One region of the Sporosarcina sp. FA15 genome, then DNA from elsewhere that is predicted to be linked to it. Evidence: riboswitches for the same ligand, from Rfam matches in the RefSeq annotation. Region 1 holds a riboswitch; the other holds the start of a gene.
The links. Region 1 has a riboswitch for thiamine pyrophosphate ahead of tenA (thiaminase II). Riboswitches for the same ligand answer to the same signal wherever they lie in the genome.

Region 1 (3,201 bases):
CATCGCGTTCGGATAGACTGACCGTACTTTTTCCATCGGGAATAAAACCGGTGTCTCATCTAGCAATTTAACAAAAACATAATCCTCACTTACTGGGTGCAACAAAATATCTTCCATCGTCCCTACAACCGTCCGCATATCATGCTTTGGCTTCAACTCCCGTTTCTCAACAGATACCTGCCCTGCAGCATCAAGTTCGATAATTAGAAACCCTTTATTATGATGTTCTTCTGAAATCGAATATTTCATTGGCGAACCCGCAAATCGCACTGTTTCATTTAACACATAATGTGCCTGATGTAGGTGGCCAAGTGCAGTATAATTAAATCCTTCGAAAAGATGCGCCGACACATATTCTGCCCCACCAATTGCCAACGGTCGTTCGGAGTCACTCGTGTTATTTTCACTTTCTCCGTGAGGTGTCACAAAAGCATGTCCAACAAATACATGTCGGACCCCCTCTGCCATTTGTTCACGGATAGTTGCCGTCACTTTCTTCATCGCATCGTTATGGTTCACAATCGTTTCATCTTCGTGCAAATGTTTTACAACAGAAGGATCCGCAAATGGTACGAGATGGAAATGAACCTCACCGTAGTCATCTGACAAAACGACCGGTTCGATTACTTTCGTCATCTGACCTGCAATATGGTAGCCATTTACTCGCATCAATCCGCTTCCAAAATGGAGGCGTCCCGGGCTATCATGGTTTCCTCCAATCGCAAGGACTGGTATTCCAAGTTCCATAGTGATTTTTCCAAGCACTTCGTCAAGTAGTGCAATCGCTTCTGTAGGTGGCACCGCACGGTCATACAAATCGCCTGCGATAACGACCGCATCTGGCTTCTCCTTTTTGACTACCTCTACAAATTGATCAAGCACATAACGCTGTCCTTCTGTCATATATATACCTTGAACGAGCTTGCCTAAATGCCAGTCCGCTGTATGGAAAAATTTCAAATTCATTTCCCCTTTCAATACTTTTTCTTTCTACTTTACAGGATAATTCTTGTAAAAGGAAACATACATTCCTTTCTAACTTTTCACAAAGTTAAGGTTGACCTTCTATTTTTAATATGCTTATAATGGGGATGAGTCCAATTTCATATGATCCACCGCTAGGGGTGCTCTAACAGAGCTGAGAGAGGCATGTGCCTTGACCCTTATAACTTGAACTGGTTAATACCAGCGTAAGGAAGAGGTGCTGACACAATAATTCTGCCGGTCTATTTTCCGGGATACTTTTGATTGTCTACAACCCACTTCTTCTTCAAGGAGTGGGTTTTTTGGTTTTCAAGAATACAAAGGGAGTGTTGATATCATGAAGTTCACTGACCGTTTGTTAGAAAAGACGTTACCAATCTGGAGACAGAATCATAGCCATCCGTTCGTACAAGGAATTGGCGATGGGACGCTTGATCCGGATAAATTCAGGTTTTATATGGTACAGGATTACTTGTATTTGATTGATTATGCAAAACTGTTTGCGATCGGGGCTGTAAAAGCCGACGACTTGGAAACGATGGGCAAATTCGCGACACTACTCGATGGGACGCTGAACAAGGAAATGGCCCTGCATCGAAGCTACGCACTGCGGTTCGGCATTTCTGAACAGGAACTTGAAAACGCTAAGCCGTCACCAATTGTTCTTGCCTATACGCACTACATGTTACACGTCTGTCAAAATGGAACCGTTGCGGAAGTGATGGCTGCTCTGCTTCCTTGCGCATGGAGTTACTGGGAAATCGGTAAGGAGCTAAATGCTATTCCAGGTGCTGCCGATCACTCGTTATATGGCGATTGGATTCAGATGTATTCTTCGGATGAATTCGAGGAACTTGCGGGCTGGTGTATTGATTTAATGAACAAATCAACAGAAGGAAAACCGGAGCATGAACTGTTAAAGCTCGAGGAGATCTTCCTCAATACAACTCGTTATGAATATATGTTTTGGGATATGGCAAATACAAAACAAATGTGGCCTGGAGTTGAAATGATAAATGCTATCGTTTGACGGTGTTTCATTCACGTACCAATCAGGCAACAGCATACTCGATAATCTGTCATTCAACATTCTTCCCGGTGAGTTTATTTCGATAATTGGTGTTAGCGGTTCCGGTAAAAGCACGATTTTCCGTCTTGTAACCGGATTAGATGAACCCTCAAACGGTACCATTTCTCTTGAAGGGAATCCAAATACTCAGCGCCTCGGAAAGGTCGGCTATATGCCCCAACAAGATTTGCTACTTCCTTGGCGAACCATTTTAGAAAATGCATGCCTTCCACTTGAAGTAGCCGGATTAGATAAGAAGGCTGCTAAGGAACAAGTGCAACCATTATTACAGGAGTTCGGCCTTGGTGGAACGGAGGATAACTATCCCGGCGAACTTTCGGGTGGAATGAAGCAGCGCGTCGCTTTCTTGCGCGCTGTCCTTTCTGGCAATTCCCTACTGTTATTGGATGAACCCTTTTCGGCCCTCGACGCTATCACTCGACTGGCTATGCAAGAGTGGCTCATCAATCTGTGGGAAAAGCGCAAATCAACTGTCCTTTTCATCACACATGACGTAGAGGAAGCACTGTTTCTGTCAGACCGTATTTTTCTGTTGCAAAACAAACCTGTCACTTCATTCGTGGAAATCGAAGTGCCTCTTGAAAGACCTCGAATAAGAAACGATTTACATCGCGCTGAAATGCTCGAGCTAAAAGAACTGCTTATCGGCAAGCTCAGAAGTGAGGTTTCGCTGTGAAAAATACGGCTTCCTTAGTAATCATTGCAGGATTTCTAAGTATCTGGGAGTTGGGTGCACGCCTTTACGGTAAAGCGTTCATTCTCCCTTCCCCTATACAAATTTTTATACGTTTTTGGGAACTGAGGGAAGTATTATTGTTGAAACATCTACCGGTTACTTTGATGACGATTATTATCGGCCTAGCCATTTCGATTATTTCAGGAACAGCAATTGCAGTGCTAATGTCTTCCCATCCCGGCGTACGAAAAGCGCTCTATCCAATTCTCATTGCATCTCAAATGGTTCCTATTATTGCGCTTGCACCTATTTTTGTACTGTGGTTTGGTTACACAATTTGGAGCAAAGTTGCTGTTACTGTGCTCATCACATTTTTTCCGATAACAGTGAATACATTCGATGGTTTATCGTCAGGAAAAAAAGATATACAAGAACTTTTTTTGACGATGGG
Region 2 (3,201 bases), 280 kb from region 1:
CCGCCGCTCTTCAAAGGTACAGCTACACTAAGTTCTGATGCTTTTGGGAACGAGTGAATAACTACATTCCTATCCATAAAGGGGCAGCCAAAGATGCAATTTTGGCTGCCTAATCCCACTCTATAGTATTTCCTTTTTGTATTTTAGAAAGGGTCACTTTCTATATGGCATCACATTGTTACTTGTATGATTTTTGCCAAAGTAAGTAAGGAAAGCTTGTTAAATGCAGCAGAGTGCCCGAAATTTCATCTTCGGGCACTTGCAACTTTTATAGAAAGGTAGTTATTCTTCCATCTTCCAAAGTAGTTGCATTTTCCACTTAAACATTGTAGGTATGTGGTGGACAGTTAGTTGTAACAGGATTACCGAAAAGAGTGTAGCTGGCATTTCCAGCCACATTTAACCCGCGGTAAAGGTGTTGTAATCATTTCGTCCAAAGCTAGCCGCAAATGTACAAGTCAAACGTAGACTTTTAAGCTTTTCTTAAGGTTTAGGCTGTCCCTTGTAAGGCGCCTTCGCTTAGTTTATATAGGCATCCATTTGTTCAACATGTAACAGTTTAATAGTAGTAGATGAATGGGGAGATTACTTGCACTCCTATTTTTTCGTATTACACCACTCATTTATAAATAACATAAGCGTCTTGGTAAATACCACTAATTCTTCAATGTTTATCTTTTCATCGACTGAATGTGCCTCTTCCAACTTTCCAGGACCATAGATAACAGTTGGAATTCCTGCTGCTCCTAGCCAGCCCGCATCTGTTACTGATCTCGACATACCTATTATTGCAGGACTTTTTTCGGTTTGTTCATGACAATGCGCAAGAAGTTGAACAGCTGCATGGTCCGCATTCATTTCAAGCGCCGGAAATATTTCTCCACGTTCTTCAATCATTGATTTTCCACCCCAGCGAAAGTGAATGGGATTTTCTCTTAACCACGTGTCTGCTTTTGCTACATGGTTCAAATGCTCTTCGATTTCTTTTGTTACAGATTGATAGGTTTCATTCGGATAGAAATGAACGGTGATCCAGAGCCGACATTCATCCGCCACAAAAGCTGCATGCCTTCCTCCTTCTATAACTGCTGGATTAATAGTAGTGGTGCCAGGCGCAAAACCCGGATATTTTTTTGTCACAGCCCAGTGACGTTCTAAATCTTGTAATCCAGCAATAACCTTCATCATCTTTTCTATCGCACTAGCCCCATTAACCGAACCGCCTGCATGAAGCATACTCATCCTCATTGCATCATGGAAAACTTCCTTACTTTTAATCGTTATCCAGCCGGTAATCACACCACCCTGACCATGGATTTGACGATCACTGCCATCGACTACAAGTGCAAAGTCTGCTGTATAGCCTTTTTCCATACATGAAAGTGTTCCAGCCTCTCCCGCTTCCTCCCCAATGACAGTCTGAATTTGCAAATCACCTTTCAGTTCCACACCTAGTTCGTTTAATAATTTAACGGCTAGTAAAGTCGCCGCTACTGCACCTTTCATATCGGATGTTCCTCGCCCATATGCGTTGCCATCTTTAGTCGTTAGTTCAAAGACAGGCACAGTCCACTCTGTTTCATCCCCCACTTCCGCAACGTCTATATGTCCATTAATGATTAGGCTGTTATACAGGTTTCCATCCGTTCCCTTTTTAACGCCTACAACGTTCGGGTCGCCAGGAAATACATCCCAACTAACCGTTTCAAATTTTTCTTGTGCTAAAAAATCTTGAATATACCGCTGTACGCCTGTTGTATTTCTTGCCGGTGGACTAACTGTCGGGAAACGAACGAGGTCCGCTAGCAATTGCACTAACTCCTCTAGACGTTCATCAACTAGGTTACTAATTCTATTTTCCATTTTACTCATCCATCCCTTATCTATATTTTTGGTAGGTGAATCTATATACGTTGTAATAAAGAATTCCATTGAATTCACTACGGCGCTAGCCCTTGTAATGCGCCTTCGCGCAGTTCACTATCTTTATTTCATTTGTTCAACATATATACACTGGAACAGAAAACAGCCGCTTTCCATAATCGGAAGGCGGCTGTTTTCTACGTATATAAAGACATTGAGTGTAGAGTTTCAGCTGCTTCCCTACGCTAGTATGAACTAGATCAGGTTCGAAGGGTTTACATCTATGATGTGTCTCAGCCTAAACGGCTCCCCTAGCAGTATCTATTTAGTTTTTTCTTCTTCACAATGCATCTGTTCTTTCTTCCCCTTTAGGAAGATAGTTCGATAAGTCGATATCACGTAACCCGTTCTTTATTTTAGTTGTGTAACCTAAATTTTCATTCGATAAAAACGAAGCTTTTGAAGCAATCATTTCTTCTAATAAAGGCAAATACGTCGGATCAATATCTTTCCAAAGTTTGTACGAATTTATTAAATCCTCTAAAGTCAGATGCTTGTAATCATCGCCTTTATAGTCACGTAATGCGGAAATACGATACCAAATATCGCCATTATCACGAATCCAATCATCTTTATCCGCTACAATCGCTGTTTGTATAGCCTGCGCTGTATCTAAATACTTCTGATCACCGAACTCATTATAAGCCATGAGTAAAACGTTCATACCGCCCAACACATGATTCATAGAGGCATGTGTCGTTACTTGCTGTGCAATCGGGAAGTAATCCGCGATGTAGTAAGACTCGTCATTCACAGGAATGACGTTTCCTTTACTTTTTTGTGAGACTAGTAAGTCAGCATAATTACGCAATGGCTCTTTCGCATTCTCAATTCCAAAATCAGCACCACTATTATAGTAGAAAAGCGCGATTTGCTCATTAAAACGTGTATCAATGAATGGAGCTGTAATGTCATATAAATCTTTCAAATAGGTGCTTGTAACTTCTGTTTCCCAATAATCTTTGTCACCTTTGAAATTCTTCAAGTTAACAAATGAGTTGTAAATTAAGTTCTCAAAATAACGATCCTCTTGCTCATTATATAAAACCAGCGCACGATCTTCTTTTAATAGAAGTAAGTTCCGCCCATATCCTTGCCCTGTGTCAGGCATTGGCTCTGTGGTTATCGCCATTTTATTGTATGGGCCACCCGCCGTGTACCAATTATTACGTTTTTTATAATACTTAGCTGACTCAAGCATCCAGCTCTCCATATTCTCTTCATTCGCAAATAATTGGTCATCCGCATTCATATACCACTGATCTACAATGTCATTGC

Region 2: linked by a shared signal. The riboswitch ahead of ACP8HG_RS00710 (acetylornithine deacetylase) and the one ahead of tenA (thiaminase II) in region 1 are both predicted to bind thiamine pyrophosphate.

Annotation. Positions count from the first base shown of each region.
Region 1 covers NZ_CP188818.1:407,050-410,250, reverse strand. Annotated here, with positions in the region: gene ACP8HG_RS02080 (exonuclease SbcCD subunit D) at 1-960, opposite strand, end outside; TPP riboswitch at 1,111-1,214, shown strand; gene tenA (thiaminase II) at 1,322-2,014, shown strand; gene ACP8HG_RS02070 (ABC transporter ATP-binding protein) at 2,001-2,750, shown strand; gene ACP8HG_RS02065 (ABC transporter permease) at 2,747-3,201, shown strand, end outside.
Region 2 covers NZ_CP188818.1:127,917-131,117, reverse strand. Annotated here, with positions in the region: gene ACP8HG_RS00710 (acetylornithine deacetylase) at 598-1,872, opposite strand; TPP riboswitch at 2,084-2,186, opposite strand; gene ACP8HG_RS00705 (S-layer homology domain-containing protein) at 2,204-3,201, opposite strand, start outside.